4 regions of the Thiofaba sp. EF100 genome follow, and region 1 is predicted to be linked to each of the others. Evidence: predicted binding sites of a transcription regulator. Region 1 holds the regulator's gene; each other region holds the start of a gene.

Region 1 (4,280 bases):
CGGTGCCGCATGCCTGTAGACGGGCCGCCGTCTCCACCAGCAGGGCGAGGTTGCGACCACCGCGTACCGTCAGAGGAAGCTCGGGGAGGGTGGCATCGCCCAGGCGGTAGTCGCGCCAGGCCCCTGCGAGGCGATCTTCAGGGCGGGATGGCGCGTCCTCCAGCCGGATGATGAGGTCGAGCGGATGCTCAGCGCAGACGGCCTGTTCGCCAAACAGGCGCCGGACGTTGAGGATGCCGAGCCCGCGCACCTCGAGGAAGTCCTGCAGGGGAAAGGGGCAGCGGCCCAGCCAGCGGCCATCGGCTGCGGGGAGGAAGATGGGGGCGTCATCCGCGACCAGGGCGTGGCCGCGGCTGATCAGGTCGAGGGCGAGTTCGCTCTTGCCGATGCCCGCTGAGCCTAAGATCAGCACGCCGAGGGAGGTGGCGGATGCCCCTGATGCGTCGGGTTCTCGATGGCCATACCCCGAAAGGGCTTCCGGCATGGATGCCGGGGGAAACAACGAGGAAGGCCCAACGCATCGGGGCGTGTCCCCAGGGGGCGGCACCCGCAGGGCGAGAAAGACGCCATGCAGGCTGAGGATGCCTGCGGCTGAGGCCGACTCCGGGGCAGGGTCAGGGGGGTCCGTGCTCATGTTCTTGCTGCGTGCCACTGCCGGAAGCGTCCTCCACGCTGGCTACTTTGCGGGTCAGCAGGCTGAAGGCAATCTCGCTGTTCTGCGCCTGGCGGATGGCGGTGCAGAATTCGGGGTCACTGAAGCGGCGGGCGAGCTGGCCGAGGATGGCCAGGTGGGCCTCTTCCCCGCCTTCGGGGACGAGGATGGCGAAGATCAGGCTCACCGGGACGCCATCCGGGCTATCGAAGTCGATCCCGTTCTCAAGGCGCATGAAGGCGCCCACCGGGGCCTTGAGGGCGGGCAGTTTGCCGTGCGGGATGGCGATGCCGCGGCCGACGCCGGTGCTGCCGAGCCGTTCGCGGGCCAGCAGGGTATCGAAGATGGCCCACGCTTCGAGCCCTTCCTGGGCGCCGGCGACGATCTGGCTGACGAGCTCAAGCGCGCGCTTCTTGCTCGAGCATTCCTGGTCGAGCTTGACCCGCTCGGGGGTGAGGATGTCGGCAATGGTCAGGGTCTTCATCAGCAGAGACGCTTGCGCTCGTTGGAGGGGGGGATGCCGAGGGACTCGCGGTATTTGGCGACGGTCCGACGGGCGACGTTGATGCCTTCGGCCTCCAGCAGCTGGGTGAGACGACTGTCGCTCAGCGGCTTGTTGGCCGGTTCCTCCGCCACCAGCTGCTTGATCCGGGCGCGGATGGCGGTGGAGGAGGCCTCTCCGCCATCCGCGGTGCCCACGTGGCTGGAGAAGAAGTGCTTGAACTCCACCACGCCGCGCGGGGTGTGCATGTACTTGTTGGTGGTGACGCGGGAGATGGTCGACTCGTGCAGTCCCAACTCCTCGGCGATCTCGCGCAGCACCAGGGGGCGCATGGCGGCCTCGCCGTGCTCGAAGAAATCCTGCTGGCGGCGCACGATGGCCTCGGCCACCGCGAGCAGCGTTTCATTGCGGCTCTGCACGCTCTTGATGAACCAGCGCGCCTCCTGCAGGGCGTTGCGCATGTAGTTCATGTCCTCACCGCGGCGGCCGCGCTGGATGAGGCCGGCGTACAGGTTGTTGATGCGAAGTTTGGGGGTGACCTCGGGGTTGAGTTCGACCCGCCACTGCCCTTGGATGCGGCGCACGATCACGTCCGGGATCACGTATTCGACGTCCTGACTGCGCAGTTCGGCGCCGGGGCGTGGGTTGAGTCCCTGCAAGACCTGCAGGGCCGCCTTGAGGGCCTCGGCGTCGATCTTCAGCAGGCGCTGCAGGCGGACGTAGTCGCGGCTAGCCAAAAGGTCGAGGTGTTCGAGCAGGCGCGCGGCATCGCTGTGGGCCGGGGTGGGGGCCTCGACCTGTCGCAGCTGGATCGCGAGGCATTCGCCGAGGTCGCGCGCCGCGACGCCGGGCGGGTCGAACTGCTGGACGAGGTGGAGCATGGCCTGCGCCTCGTCCAGCTCGACATCCGGCAGGTCCCGACGCAGGCCCTCGACGATGCTCTCCAGGGGCTGCTCGAGGAAGCCGTCCTCGTCCACGGATTCGATGATGGCGGTGGCAATCTGTTGGTCGCGCGGTGAGAGGGGGGTGAGCAGCATCTGCGAGAGCAGGTGGTCGTGCAGGCTTTCCTGCCCGCTGCTGGTGTAGCTGAGGAAGTCGCGCTCCTCGTCCTCCGCGCTGCCCTTGCTGTAGCTGGTGCTGCCGTCGGCTTCGAAGATGTCATCCCAGCGGCTGTCGAGGGGCAGCTCCTCGGGCATTTCCTGGCGCGGGGCCTCGAGGTCGAGGGTGGTGTCTGCCTCGTCCAGGCGGGTGGTGGGCAGGGCCTCATGGGCTTCGATGGCAGCCGGCTCGGTCTCCTCGCCGCTCTCGTCTTCGATCTCCAGCATGGGGTTGGCCTCGATGGCCTGCTGGATCTCGGTCTGCAGTTCGAGGCTGGAGAGCTGGAGTAGCCGGATGGACTGCTGCAGCTGGGGGGTCATCGCAAGCGATAGCCCCTGTCTGAGCTCGAGTCCGGCCTTCATGCCTGCATCAATGGGATGGTCATCATGGCGTCATTCTAGCGCGAAGCGTTGGCGGGGTATGCAGTCTGAGCGTCATGCTCACAGGCTGAACTGTTCGCCAAGGTAGACCTCGCGCACGCGCGGGTCGGCGAGGATGGCCTCCGGCGTGCCCTCGGCCAGCACCCCCCCGGCATGCATGATGGTGGCGTGGCTGCAGATGCGCAGGGTCTCGCGCACGTTGTGATCGGTGATCAGCACGCCGATGCCGCGTTCGGCGAGGTGGCGGATCAGGCGCTGGATGTCCAGCACGCTGATCGGGTCCACCCCGGCGAAGGGCTCGTCGAGCAGCAGGAAACGCGGCTCGGCGGCCAGGGCACGGGCGATCTCGACCCGCCGCCGTTCGCCGCCGGACAGGCTCAGGCCGAGGCTGTGGCGCACGTGGCTGATGTGCAGCTCTTCGAGCAGTTGGTTGCAGATCGTCTGCCGATCCGAGGCGCGGCGTAGATCCGCTCGCAGTTCGAGCACGGCGAGGAGGTTGTCCTCCACGGAGAGCTTGCGGAAGACGGAGGGCTCTTGCGGCAGGTAGCCGACGCCGAGGCGGGCGCGGGTGTGCATTGGCAGGGAGGAAATATCCTGGTCGTCGAGCAGGATCTTCCCGCCATCCGGCTTCACCAGGCCGGTGATCATGTAGAAGCTGGTGGTCTTGCCCGCGCCGTTCGGTCCCAGCAGGCCGACGATCTCGCCGGTGCGTACCTCGAGCGTCATGGCGTGCACCACGGTGCGCGCGCCGTAGCGCTTGTTCAGCCCCTCGGCGCGGAGGGTGTGGCCGGGAGTGCTCACGGTTTCTTGCCCTCGCCGGCACTGCGCGGCTGCAGGGTCATGCGCACGCGGTCGCTGCCGCCGGCACCGGCGTCCACCACTTCGTTCTTGAGGTGGTAGACGATGCGCTCGCTGGCGAGGGTGTCGCCGGCCCGCTCGATCCGCGCCTGGCCGCTCAGGGTGATGATCTCGTCGAGGGCCTGGTAATCCATCCTCCGGGCTTCGCCGCGGATGGGCTGGCCCGCATCGTCGCGGTCCTGGTAGATCACGGGACGCCCTTCGAGGATGGCGCGGTCGAACTGGCCGTCGCGCAGGTGGATGGTGGCCTTGTCAGCCGTCAGCGTGAGCTGGCCCTGGGTGATGATGACACGCCCCTCGTAGGTGGCCTCGCCGCCCTTGTAGTCGGTGTGCTTGCGGTCGGCCTCGATCGAAAGCGGCAGCTTGCGGTCGGCGGAGGCCGCGTGGGCCTGGGGCGTGAGCCACAGCGGGGCGAGGAGCAGGGTGGCGAGGAGGATCTTAACGACGGGGCGGTTCATGGCGATCATGCACGCGGCCTTCCTGCAGGAGCAGTTGTTGAGTGAAATCGGCGGAAAAGGCCGCTGCCTGGCTTTGCCAGTGCAAACCTTCCGCCGTCATGGGTTGTTGACTTGCGGCGGTGCGCGCGACGAGGTCGAGGGCCACGTCGCGCGCTTGCAGCCGCAGGGCATCGGCGGGTGGGACCTGCTCGCGGTCGAAGGTCACGGCTCCCTCGAGCCACGCGTGCCTGCGGTCGTCGTCGAGGCGGGCCTGCTCGGCGCGGAGATGCCACATCCCCTGCTCGCCCTCCCCGGGGTGGACGAGCAGTTCGGCCTCGCTCAGCAGGTAGGCA
Region 2 (4,280 bases), on a different contig from region 1:
TGAACTGACGCAGCACGCGGGTGCGGATGACGATGCGGGCATCGGCCTGACCGGCCAGGGCCTGCATGGCATTGCGCACGATGTTGAGCACGGCCTGGATCAAAAGATCGGGGTCGGCGTACAGTTCGGGGATGCTTGGGTCGTAGTCGGTGACCAGGCGCACGCGGCCATCCTGCATCTCCATGCTCACCAGCCGCCGCACGTGCTCGAGCGGCTCATGGAGGTTGAGCATCCGTTTCTTCGGCAGCACGCGCGGGCCGATCATGCGGTCGACCAGCGCGCGCAGGCGGTCCGCCTCGCGCATGATCACTGCGGTGTACTCGCGCAGCTCCATCTGCTTGAGTTCGCCATGCAGCAATTGCGCCGCGCCGCGCAAGCCACCGAGCGGATTCTTGATCTCGTGCGCCAGCCCGCGCAGCAGGCTACGGGTGGCCTGCTGCTGCGCCAGCAACTGCTCCTCCCGGGCAATGCGCAGATGGCGCTCGACGTCCATCATCTCCACCAGCACCCCCTCGCCCAGATCCGGATCGATCAGCGGACTGATCGCGCAGTCGACCATCACGTCACGCCCCGCGGCGTGCAGGGGCATCTCGCGGAAGGTGCAGGGATGGCCGCTCTCGAACGACTGGCGCAGCACCTCCGGCAGGCTCGCCTCACCCGGCAGGATGGAGCGCACCGGCAAGCCCCGGGCCTGACGCAGACTCAACCCGAGCAGATTCTCGGCGGAAGGGTTGAGGTAGACGACCTGCAAGCCGGCATCCAGCCAAAGCAGGGCCACCGTCTGGTGTTCGAGCAGGCGCGCGAGGAGGGCGCATTCGGGAGTCTGATTCATGTCCAGAGCGAAGCAAGAGTCAGGCCAGCCCCTGTTTTTAGGCGAGAGGGCCCGTCGCACCGTCAAGGCTTAGGTTGTAGGAGGCCCGCCCGCGGGCCGATGCCTCCCATCGCGACGAGGGCGTCGCTCCTACGCGGGCGCGGCCCTACCCCCCTCAGGGCGCGGGGCGAAGCTGCGGCACCGGCGGCGGGATAGGACTGAGCGGAGCCCCCGGCGCCTGGCGTCCCGGCTGCAACAGGCTCGGCCGCTGCAGGGTGAAGCGCACGGGAGCGGACTGGATCAGCACGGCTCCCGCTCCATCCTGGACGTAGGCCTCGAGCACATGGTCACCGCGATCCACGTTATTGAGCACGAGGTTCATCCGGGTGCTGTTCTGCGCCACCGGCGCGCCGTCCAGCAGCACGGTCAGGCCGTGCCCCAAATCGGCGCGCAGAGGGGGGTGGAGATTGAGACTCACGTCCACATCACCTCCGGTGTTGACCAGGGCCTCGTTGGGCGCGGGTTGGGTGATGCGCAGATCAAGATACCCTGCGAAGGCTTCGGTGCCGGGTTTACTGGGCGCCTTGGCCGGGGCCTGGGGAGCAGCGGGCAGGACCGGCACCACCACGCTGGTCGCCGGGGCAGGCTCGACCACCATGCGCTGCGCACCCGCGCGCGGCTGATCGGTGAACACGGTGTTGCCCTTCTCATCGACATAACGGTACACCTCGGCCGCCTGGGCGGTGAGGATGGAAAGGGCAAGGGCCAACAGGATGAAGGTGCGCATAAACCTTACATTAGGCCATGCCGCAGGAAAGAAAAAGCCCCGCGCGGGGCGGGGCCTTGAGGTGCCCGTCGGGCAAGCCTTACAGGCTGTAGTACAGGTCGAATTCGACCGGGTGCGGCACCATGCGCACGCGCTGGACCTCGGCCTGCTTGAGCTCGATGTAGGCGTCGATCAGCTCATCGGTGAACACGCCACCCTGCTTGAGGAACTCGCGGTCCTTATCCAGGGCCTCCAGGGCCTGCTCCAGGGAGAAGGCGACTTCCGGGATGGCCTTCTCCTCCTCGGGCGGCAGGTCGTACAGGTTCTTGGTGGCGGCCTCGCCCGGGTGGATCTTGTTCTTGATGCCATCCAGGCCCGCCATCAGCAGGGCGGCGAAGGCGAGGTACGGGTTGGCAGTGGAGTCCGGATAACGCACCTCGATGCGGCGGGCCTTCGGGCTCGACACGAACGGGATGCGGATGGAGGCGGAGCGGTTGCGGGCAGAGTAGGCCAGCTTCACCGGGGCCTCGAAGTGCGGCACCAGGCGCTTGTAGCTATTGGTGGACGGGTTGCAGAAGGCGTTCAGGGCATGGGTGTGCTTGATGATGCCGCCGATGTAGTACAGCGCGGTCTCGGACAGGCCAGCGTAGCCGTCGCCGTTGAAGGTGTTCTTACCGTCCTTGGACAGGGACATGTGCACGTGCATGCCGGAACCGTTGTCGCCCACCATCGGCTTGGGCATGAAGGTCACGGTCTTGCCGTAGGTGTGGGCCACGTTCTGGATCACGTACTTGAGGGTCTGAACCTCGTCGGCCTTGCGCACCAGGGTGTTGAAAGCCACGCCGATCTCGCACTGACCCGCGGTGGCCACTTCGTGGTGGTGCACCTCGACCTTCAGGCCCATGTCCTCCAGCACTAGGCACATGGCCTGACGGATGTCGTGCAGCTGGTCGACCGGCGGGACGGGGAAATAGCCGCCCTTGACGCCCGGGCGATGGCCCATGTTGCCGTCCGGGTACTCCTTGCCGGTGTTCCAGGCGGCCTCGGAGGAGTCGATCTTGACGAAGCAGCCGGACATGTCCTGGGCCCAGCGGATGTCGTCGAAGATGAAGAATTCGTTTTCCGGACCGAAGAAGGCGGTGTCGGCAACGCCGGTGCTCTTGAGGTAGGCCTCAGCGCGCTTGGCGATGGAGCGCGGGTCACGCGAGTAGCCCTGCATGGTGTCCGGCTCGATGACGTCGCAGACGACGATCAGGGTCGGCTCCTCGGAGAACGGGTCCATGACCGCGGTGGCCGGGTCCGGCATGAGGATCATGTCGGAGGCCTGGATGCCTTTCCAACCGGCAATGGACGAACCGTCGAACATCACGCCGTTCTCGAAGGCTTCCTCGTCGACGCGGGAGGCGGGATAAGTGACATGCTGCTGCTTGCCACGGGTATCGGTGAAACGGAAGTCAACGAACTTGACGCCGTGTTCCTGCATCATCTTGATGACGTCAGCGGGGGTCATGAGGATCTGCCTCCAGAGTGGCCGAGAGAAGTAGAAAACCTAACCAAGTTTACCCTTGCGGGCGCTGCTCGCAATTGAAGCATGAAGCATGCCATGCACCAAGCGCTCACTCATGCCACCCTCTCACCTCTCCTGAGTCCGGGGTCGCTCCATCTTGGAGCATAAGCACCAAAATGGGGCACCATTTTTGCCCACCGCACGACGACCAACCCCACGTGCAGGTGCGACCCAATCCACGAGCACCGCTCAGCGTTATATCCTATCGGACATATCGAGTTTGCAGCATCGTCGAATCCATGTCCCGCTCCCACCTCTCTGCCTGCCTCGTGGCCCGGCATGAAACCGCTCTCCGGCTGCGCCCCATCCTGGCCGAATTCGCCAACGTCACCTGTTTCCATGCGCCTGAGGCATTGGACACGGCATGGCTTGAGCCGGCCATGGACGACATCCTCCTGATTGAGCACCCCCTGCCAAACATCTATCCCCCCGAGATGCAGGCAGGTCTGCGCGCACGCCAGGCCAGGGCGGTCACGATCGCCGTGGTCCGATGCGAGGAAGGGGCCGCGGTCGCCGAGGCCTTTCGCCAGGGGGTTTACGATGTGCTCCTGCACCCCTCCAATCCTGACGAGATGCGCCAGGTGCTCGCGCGCGCAGCCGAACAGGCCCTGCATCGCCGCCGCCTGTCTCAAGGAAGCAACGACGAGCATCTCTCCCCCAAGGAACCGATTGCCCTCAGCCTGGCCATGAGGCAGACCATGGCCCTCCTCCAACGCGTTGCGCCCACCCCCCTGCCCGTCCTGCTCACCGGCGAAACGGGCACCGGCAAAGGCGTACTCGCCCGCCACCTTCATGCGCTCAGCCCACGCAGCGATGGCCCCTTCCTGGCCATCAACTGCGGCGCCCTCGCCCCGACCTTGATCGAGAGCGAACTATTCGGTCACGAGAAAGGGGCCTTCACCGGCGCCCAGAGCAGGCGCATCGGCCTGCTGGAGGCCGCGCATCGCGGAACACTCTTTCTCGACGAGATCAACAGCGCGCCCCCCGAGGTCCAGGTGCGGCTCTTGCATTTCATCCAGGAAAAACGCTTCATGCGCGTGGGCGGCGTGAGCGACATCGAGGTGGACGTGCGCCTCGTCACGGCCAGCAACCAGCCCCTCAGACCGCTGGTCGAGGCCGGTACGTTCCGGGAGGAC
Region 3 (4,280 bases), on a different contig from region 1:
GCGGCGCCGGTCCCATGGATTTCAGCTGGGATGGCCTGCTGCAGGATGGCACGGCCGCCCCCGCGGGCAGCTACACGGTCTCGGCCATGGCCCTGGTCAACGGTCAGAACACTCAACTGACCACCCGCTTGGCCTTGCCGGTCGTCAGCGCCTCCATCGCCGATGATGGGGTGGTCCTCAATACGTCCAAAGGCTCGGTGCGCCTGGCCGATGTGACCCGCATCTTTACCTGATCAGGAGGCTCTCATGTCCTTCAATACCTCGCTCACCGGCCTGAATTCGGCCTCCAAGGACCTCTCGGTCACCAGCAACAACATTGCCAACGCCAACTCCACCGGCTTCAAGAAGTCGCGCAGTGAGTTCGGCGATATTTACGCGGTCAGCGCCTTTGGGGCCTCCAAGACCGCGACCGGGCAGGGTACGGCCACCCAGATCGTGCGCCAGGTCTTCGGCCAGGGGACGCTGAACTTCACCGACAACACCCTGGATCTCGCCATCTCCGGCCAGGGCTTTTTTGCCTTCCAGCCCAATCTGACCTCGACCGAGATCGTCTACACCCGTGCCGGTGCCCTCGGGGTCAACAAGGACGGCTTCGTGGTCAACAGCAGTGGCCAATATCTGAAAGTCCTGCCCGTGGACCCGCAGACTGGCGCGGTGCAGTCCACCAGTCTGGCCACCTCCATCCCGCTGCAGCTTCCGGCGGGGGCAGGCCAGCCGGTGCCCACCTCGAACGTGAATGCATCGTTCAACCTCCCTGCGACGGCGACAACCCCAGCAACCACGCCGTTCGGCTATGCCGAAACCCCCGTGGGCAGCGGTACATGGAAGGCCGATCCGACCAGCTACAATCAGGCTACCAGTGTTCAGATTTTCGACTCGCTGGGTAATGCCCACCTCCTGACCATGTATTTCGTCAAGACGAACAACAACGAGTGGGAGGTCCATACCCAACTCGACGCGCAGGAGCCGGATAAGCACGGCGGTCCGCAAACTATCACCTTCGGGACGGACGGCAAGATCACGGCCGCATCAAGCTTTCAGCTGACCGTGCCTGATACGGATCTGAACAACGGCGCGGCAACCCTGAATTTCAACGTCAATATTCCAGCGACCGCGACCCAGTACAATTCACCCTTCCAGATCTACGACCTCAACCAAGACGGCCAGGCCCCCGGGCGCCTGAGCGGCCTGTCGATCGGTGAGGATGGCCTGGTGCGTGCCACCTACACCAACGGCAGCACCATGAACCTCGGCAAGATCGCCCTGGTGGACTTCAAAAACCCGAACGGCCTCAAGCAGATCGGCAACAATTCCTGGATCGAGACCGTCGATTCCGGGACGCCTCTGGTGGGCGAGGCCGGTACGGGCAGCTTTGGTAAGATCCAGTCCGGTGCCCTGGAGGCCTCGACCGTGGACCTGACCGCGGAGCTTGTGAATCTGATCGTCGCCCAGCGCAACTTCCAGGCCAATGCCAAGGCCATCGAGGCCAACAAGGCCCTGAGCGATACCATCATCAATATCCGCTAAAACCGCCTTTTCAGGCGTTTTATCCAAGGGGCTTCGGCCCCTTTCTTTATGCCTGCTGGTTTGATTGGCACGAACCCTGCTTGATGCTTTGATGTGTAACACATCGAGGAGGTGCGTCGTGGACCGCATGCTCTACATCGCCATGAACGGGGCCAAGAATGCCCTGCTCGCCCAGGCGACCACCAGTCATAACCTGGCCAATGCCAACACCGTCGGTTTCAAGGCCGATCTGGACGAGTTCAAGGCCCTGCCGGTCTATGGCCCGGTACTCGCCTCGCGGGTCTACAGCGAGGATACAAGGGTTGGGACCAACCTGAATGCGGGGTCGCTGATGACCACCGGGCGCGATCTCGACATCGCCATCCAGGGGGATGGATGGATCGCCGTCCAGACGCCCGAGGGGCAGGAGGCCTACACCCGTGCGGGTGAGCTGAAAATCGACAGCGCCGGATTATTGACGACGGCCACCGGGCATCCGGTGCTGGGCAACGATGGCCCCATCGCCATTCCTCCGGCGGCCAAGGTCCAGATCGGCGCGGATGGCGGGATCACCATCCTTGCCCCGGGCGATCCGCCCAATGCGCCGCTCCTGGTGGATCGCATCAAACTGGTCAATCCGCCGCGTGAGGCCATGGAAAAGCGTCTCGATGGGCTGATGGGGGTCAAAGCGGGGGTAACGGTCGATCCCGATGCCAATGTGCGCGTGGTGGCGGGGGCCCTGGAGGGCAGCAATGTCAATGCCGTGGATGCGATGGTGCGCATGATCCAGTACGCGCGCATGTTCGAAACCCAATCCAAGCTCATGCAACAGGCCGACACGAACGGTGAGGCCACCAATCGCCTGCTGACGCTGGCCTAATCGAGGAGATTGCATCATGACCGCTCCCGCCTTGTGGATCGCCAAAACCGGCCTGGATGCGCAGAACACGCGCATGTCGGTCATTTCCAACAACCTGGCCAACGTCAATACCACCGGCTTCAAGCGCGACCGGGCGGTGTTCGAGGATCTGATCTACCAAAACTACCGTCAGGTCGGGGCCAACAATACCCAGGACAACCAGCTGCCCTCCGGCCTGAACATCGGTACCGGCGTGCGGGTGGCGGCCACCGAGAAGCTGCACCTGCAGGGCAATCTGCAGCAGACCGAGAACGCCCTGGACGTGGCCGTTCAGGGCCGTGGTTTTCTCCAGGTGTTGATGCCGGATGGCACGATCAAATACACCCGCGACGGCAGCCTGATGCTCAACGCCCAGGGCCAGATGGTGACCGCGGATGGCTTTTTGCTCGAACCCGCCATCACCATCCCCGAGAATGCGCAGAGCATCACGATTGGCAATGACGGCACGGTGTCCGTCATGCTCCAGGGTCAGCCCGTGCCCACCCAGGTGGGGCAGATCACCCTGGCGGACTTCGTCAACCCGGCAGGCCTCCAGCCGGTGGGCAACAACCTGTTCCAGGAGACGGCGGCCAGTGGGGCCCCGCAGGTGGGGACGCCGGGACTCAATGGCATCGGCATGCTGCAGCAGGGGTTTCTCGAGAGCTCGAACGTCAATGTGGTGGAGGAGCTGGTGAGCATGATCGAAACCCAGCGGGCCTATGAGATGAACTCCAAGGCCATCTCCACCACCGACGGCATGCTGAGCTTCCTCAACTCGCGCGTGGGGGCCTGATGGTCATGGCTAGGGTGCTTCGTTTCATGCTGCTTGCGGCAGGCGGTGCGGTCCTGGCGGGGTGTGCCAGCCAGCCGCCTATGGTCAGCGATCCCACCTTCGCCGCGGTTCTCGAACCCGAGCCGCGCATGCTCGAGCCCAAGCGCAACGGCGCGATCTTCAATCCCGAGCTGCATGGCGGCCTGTTTGGTGACCAGAAGGCCTTCCAGGTCGGCGATGTGTTGACCGTCATGCTGCAGGAGAACACCGATGCCTCGAAATCGGCCAAGGCCACCACCAACAAGGGTGACAATGCCGAGTTCAAGGTTTCGCGCCTGTTTGGCGCGCCGGACAACACCCTGGGCAATATGAACGCCAACATCCAGGGCACCCGCAGCTTTTCGGGCAGCGGCGAGGCGGCGCAGAAGAACAAGCTCAATGGTTCGATCACCGTCACCGTGGCCCGGGTGCTGCCCAATGGCAACTTGGTGATCCAGGGCGAGAAGTTCATCGGCATCAACCAGGGGCTGGAGTTCGTCCGCCTCTCGGGCGTGGTCCGCCCGGCGGATGTGGCGCGGGACAATACCGTGCCCTCCACCCGCGTGGCGAATGCGCGCATCCAGTACGGCGGGGAGGGCGCGCTCAACGACGCCAATACCCAGGGCTGGCTGGGACGGTTCTTCAACAGCCCGTTCTTCCCCATGTGAGACGGAGGATGAAGGTCATGCTCGAACGCCTCAGCAAGACGATCCGGCCCTGGGCCTTAGGGCTTCTCGCCCTGAGCCTAGCCCTGCCGGTCCAGGCCGAACGGATCAAGGATCTGGCCTCCATCGAAGGGATGCGCGGCAACCAGCTCATGGGCTACGGCATCGTCGTCGGCCTGGACGGTACCGGCGATTCCAGTTCCCAGGCCCCGTTCACCCTGCAGAGCATCCGCAACATGCTCGAGCGTTACGGCGTCACCCTGCCGCCCGGCAATATGCAGCTCAAGAACGTGGCCGCGGTGAGCGTCACCGCCGAACTGCCGCCCTTTGCCCGTCCGGGGCAGAAGATCGACGTGACCGTGGCCTCCATGGGCAACGCCAAGAGCCTGCGTGGGGGTTC
Region 4 (4,280 bases), on a different contig from region 1:
GGCAGCATCTGCGGCAGGATTACCCGCAGGGCGATCTGCCAGGTCGAGCCGCCGAGGGTCTGGGCCTTGATCAAAAGCTCGTGCGGCAGCTCGGCCACCCGCAGCGCGACGTCGCGCATGATGAAGGGGGCAATGCCGATCACGATCAGCACCACTTTGGCCACCTCGCCGAGGCCAAACACGATGAACAGCACCGGCAGCAGGGCGAGGGGGGGGATGAGGGAGAGCGCGGCGATGAAGGGGGAGAGCGTGGCGCGGGCGTAGGGGATCAGCCCGGTCAGGATGCCGAACACCAGTCCGATCAGCGCGCTCAAGGCCAGCCCAAGACCCAGGCGGGTGAGGCTGGCGGTGGTATCGGCCCAGAGCTGGTACTCCCCGGTGCGCTTGTCCGGCTCCAGGGCAAAGCCCTGGATCGCCTCGGCGAAGCTTGCGAGGGATGGCAGGAGCTTGTCGTTCGGGTTCGCCTCTAGACGCAGGTCGGAGGCGACCAGATAGAGGACGATCACCGCCAGGAAAGGCAGCGCGCCCAGCAGGATGGCGCGCCCCAGGCTCGGGGTCCGATTGAGCAGGCGCATGTCAGAGCTTTCCTTCAGCGGCCATGTTCATGTAGTCGGCATCGAAGCGCAGCTTGACGTTCTTCGCATCGCCCAGGGTCTTGCCGCCCGGGAAGGCCATGCCGACCGCGTCCGCGCTCTTCGCGCCCTGGCCAAGCAGGCCGTGGCTGAAGGAGAAGGTGCGCACGAGATCCATGGTCTTCACCAGATCAGCGCTCTTGCTGAAAGTGACCGCCTCGCCCGGGGTGTAGAACATCCGGGTGGTCTTGAGCTGAGCATCGAAGCCGGCGAGGTCGGTGCCGGAGGCATTGGCCATCGCCCCGCGTGCGGCCTTGCCTGCCGCGTCATCGCGGGACATGACGGCCATGGTCTCGTACCACGCGCCCACCAGGGCCTTGCCCAGCTTGGGGTTGTCCTGCAGCGTCTTCGTGTTGACCACCAGCAGGTCGAGGATCTCGCCCGGGATCTGGCTGGAGTCGAACACCAGGGAGGCGCCCGGCATCGCCTTGATCGCGGAGAGTTGTGGGTTCCAGGTCACCACCGCCGTTACGTTCGGGGTGCCGTAGGCGGCGATGATGTCGGCATCCGAGGTGTTGACCACCTTGATGTCCTTTTCCTTGAGCTTGACCGTCTCCAGCGCCCGCGCGAGCAGGTAGTGGGACACGGACAGCTCGACCAGGTTGACCTTCTGGCCCTTGATGTCAGCGAGCTTCTTGCCCGTGCCCTTGAGCACGATGCCGTCGTTGCCATTGGAGAAATCGCCGATGATCAGGGCGGTGCTGTCCACCCCGCTGGCGGCGGGAATGGTCAGTGCATCCATGTTGGTCATGGTGCAGCCGTCGAACTGGCCGGCGGTGAACTGGTTGATGGACTCGATGTAGTCGTTGATCTGGACGACGTCGACCTTGATGCCGTACTTGTCGGCCCACTTTTTCATGATGCCGCTCTTGGACATGTAGTCCCACGGCATCCAGCCCACATAGATGCTCCAGCCGATCTTGAACTCGCTCTTTTCGGCGGCAAGGGCGGCGGGGCTGCTCATGGCAAGGCCAGTCGTGAGTGCCGTGGCCATGACCAGCGGCTTGAGAACCCTGGAAAGAAGAGATCTGTGCATCGGTCCGCTCCTCAGTGTCGTGCGTTTGAAATCGCGCTGTTTGAGGAGTGGACACGAAGTCGCCTCGGGGATAGCAAGCTCCATGCTCACTCCTCGTGGGTGACCTCCCGGGCTTTTGTCCCGCCGTGTATCCGCCCCAGGGCGGACCGCCTCTCTCGGACCAGCACTCCCGTGCAAGGAGCCGGAACCCTAGAGGCGCCCGATTAAGACAACGCAAGTGCCGTGCCAGGACAGGCAATCCGCACCATGGCAGGGGAGTACGGCTTTGGGCACGGGGCAGACTGCGGCCAGGCGGGGCGATTTGGGTGCGCAGTGCACCAAAGTTGTGCGCACGGGGGTGCGCTCCGGTTGAAGGGACTCGTCGGAGGCCGTGCCGGGGGCGCTCCCCCGGTGTCTGGCACGCCACGTGCAAGGATGAACGTGTGCGCCGGGTGTTCGGGGACTTGGCCTGCGCACACACAACCCCTGCATTCATTACGGAGTACTGTCCATGACCTCCCATGCGGACATGTCCCGTCCTGAGTCCATCCTGTGGGAAGAGCTGGTCCCCGGCGGCAACCACTGGTCCGGTCTCATGCGACGCGGCACGGCCCTGCGCCTGACCGATCTTCAGGGCGGCGCCAATCTCTCGGCCCTGTTCTACAACTTCGACGAGCGCCTCGAGCGCTACAACATGGCGGACACGCTCAAGGCCCAGCACACCGCCCTGCTCACCCGAGGGCATGTGCTGATGTCCGACATGGGGCGCGTGCTTGCCTCCATCGTGGCCGACGATGTCGGGGGGCACGATGCCTTCTGCGGGGTGTCCGACGCCGCCCTGATCCGTGAGAAGTACGGCGAGCGCCCGTTCGGCGTGGCGCGCAATGCCATGTACCGCAACGGCCGCGACGGGCTCCTGATCGAGCTCGGCAAGTGGGGGCTGGGCAAGCGCGACCTGGTCCCCGGGGTCAACTTCTTCAGCCGCGTGATCGTGGGGGAGGAGGGCGAGCTGTCCTTCGCCACGGGTCACTCCTACCCCGGCGCCACGGTGGACCTGCGTTTCGACATGAATGTGCTGGTGGTGCTCTCCGCCGCGCCGCACCCGCTCGACCCCAAGCCTGAATACGCCCCGGGGCCGGTCCTGCTGACCGCCTACCGCGCGGGGCTGGCCGCGGCGGATGACTATTGCCGCACCTTCCGGCCGGAAAACGCGCGCGCCTTCATCAACACCGAACGCTATTTCGCCGAGTGAGGGGGCGACCATGAACATGCTGATCGAAAGTCCGCTCGACCCGCGCGATGCGGTGCTGGATGAAATCTGCCCGGCGGGCGAGGCCTGGATGGGCACGGTCAGGAAGGGGCAGACCTTCCGCATCGTCGACCTGGAGGGCAACCAGGCGGTGGATACCCTGTTCTACAACGCACATGATGCCGAGGAGCGCTACAGCGCGACCGACACCATCCGCCGTCAGGGAAGGCTGTACCTGACCACCGGCTCACGCCTGATCTCCTCGGAAGGCAATGTGATGCTGACCATCACCGCCGACACCTGCGGCCGCCACGACACGCTCGGCGGCGCCTGCGCGGCGGAGAGCAACACCGTGCGTTACGCACTCGACAAGCGTCCGATGCATAGTTGCCGCGACAACTTCATGCACGCCCTGAACGCCTGTGGCTGTGCCCACCACCTGGGGATGAGCAAGCGTGACATCACCAGCAACATCAACTTCTTCATGAACGTGCCCGTGACCCCCGAGGGCCGGCTCAGCTTCGAGGACGGCATCTCCGCGCCCGGCAAGTACGTCGAGATGCGCGCCGAGATGGACGTGGTGGTGCTGATCTCCAACTGCCCGCAGCTCAACAACCCCTGCAACGCCTACAACCCGACCCCGATCCGCCTGCTGGTGTGGGATCCGGTGTGATCAGGCCCGCGCGCGGGACGGCCCGCGTTGCCATCCGAACCCGCCGGGACGACCCGGCATCCCCCGCGAACGAGGCCAGCAGAGTCCGGTGCGGCATGGGAAGGAGTCGAGGACCCCAACGATGTTCAACAAGGTTTTGATCGCCAACCGGGGCGAGATCGCCTGCCGGGTGATCCGTACCCTCAAGACGATGGGCATCGCCTCGGTGGCGGTGTATTCGGAGGCCGATGCCGGCGCGCTGCATGTCGATCTGGCCGATGAGGCGGTGTGCATCGGCCCCGCGCCGGCAGCCGAGAGCTACCTGCGCGCCGAGCGTATCCTGGAGGTGGCGCGCCAGACCGGCGCGCAGGCCATCCACCCCGGCTACGGTTTTTTGTCGGAAAACCCGGAGTTCGCCGAGGCCTGCGCCGCCGCCGGGATCGTCTTCATCGGCCCCAGCCCCGCGCAGATGCGCGCCTTCGGCCTCAAGCACACCGCGCGCGAGCTGGCGCTGGCCAACCAGGTGCCGCTCCTGCCGGGCTCCGGCCTGCTGCGCGATGCCGGACACGCGCAGGCCGAGGCCGCCCGCATCGGTTACCCTGTCATGCTCAAGAGCACCGCCGGCGGCGGCGGGATCGGCATGCGCCTGTGCTGGAGCGCGGACGAGCTGGCTGAGGCCTTCCAGTCGGTCGAGCGGCTGGCGCGCGCCAACTTCAAGGAGAGTGGCATCTA

Evidence for each region. Region 1 encodes sigma-54, which starts transcription at its own class of promoters, with help from an activator protein. Its sites were predicted from a motif close to TGGCANGNTNCNTGCTT; they were not measured.
Region 2: the regulator sigma-54 is predicted to act here: its motif matches at 3,165-3,181, upstream of glnA (glutamate--ammonia ligase).
Region 3: the regulator sigma-54 is predicted to act here: its motif matches at 1,593-1,609, upstream of flgF (flagellar basal-body rod protein FlgF).
Region 4: the regulator sigma-54 is predicted to act here: its motif matches at 1,880-1,896, upstream of V6D91_RS06285 (putative urea ABC transporter substrate-binding protein).

Annotation. Positions count from the first base shown of each region.
Region 1 covers NZ_JBAJEY010000001.1:587,122-591,401, reverse strand. The annotation lists gene V6D91_RS02885 (HPr kinase/phosphorylase) at 1-484, opposite strand, end outside; gene V6D91_RS02880 (PTS sugar transporter subunit IIA) at 615-1,136, opposite strand; gene V6D91_RS02875 (RNA polymerase factor sigma-54) at 1,136-2,614, opposite strand; gene lptB (LPS export ABC transporter ATP-binding protein) at 2,693-3,433, opposite strand; gene lptA (lipopolysaccharide transport periplasmic protein LptA) at 3,430-3,948, opposite strand; gene lptC (LPS export ABC transporter periplasmic protein LptC) at 3,929-4,280, opposite strand, start outside.
Region 2 covers NZ_JBAJEY010000002.1:346,696-350,975, reverse strand. The annotation lists gene glnL (nitrogen regulation protein NR(II)) at 1-832, opposite strand, end outside; gene V6D91_RS06060 (DUF4124 domain-containing protein) at 987-1,598, opposite strand; gene glnA (glutamate--ammonia ligase) at 1,678-3,087, opposite strand; gene V6D91_RS06050 (sigma-54 dependent transcriptional regulator) at 3,384-4,280, shown strand, end outside.
Region 3 covers NZ_JBAJEY010000003.1:39,692-43,971, reverse strand. The annotation lists gene V6D91_RS06940 (flagellar hook assembly protein FlgD) at 1-233, shown strand, start outside; gene flgE (flagellar hook protein FlgE) at 247-1,527, shown strand; gene flgF (flagellar basal-body rod protein FlgF) at 1,646-2,386, shown strand; gene flgG (flagellar basal-body rod protein FlgG) at 2,403-3,197, shown strand; gene flgH (flagellar basal body L-ring protein FlgH) at 3,203-3,883, shown strand; gene V6D91_RS06915 (flagellar basal body P-ring protein FlgI) at 3,901-4,280, shown strand, end outside.
Region 4 covers NZ_JBAJEY010000002.1:390,571-394,850, forward strand. The annotation lists gene V6D91_RS06280 (ABC transporter permease subunit) at 1-575, opposite strand, end outside; gene V6D91_RS06285 (putative urea ABC transporter substrate-binding protein) at 577-1,668, opposite strand; guanidine-I (ykkC/yxkD leader) riboswitch at 1,771-1,872, opposite strand; gene V6D91_RS06290 (urea amidolyase associated protein UAAP1) at 2,159-2,899, shown strand; gene V6D91_RS06295 (urea amidolyase associated protein UAAP2) at 2,916-3,569, shown strand; gene uca (urea carboxylase) at 3,691-4,280, shown strand, end outside.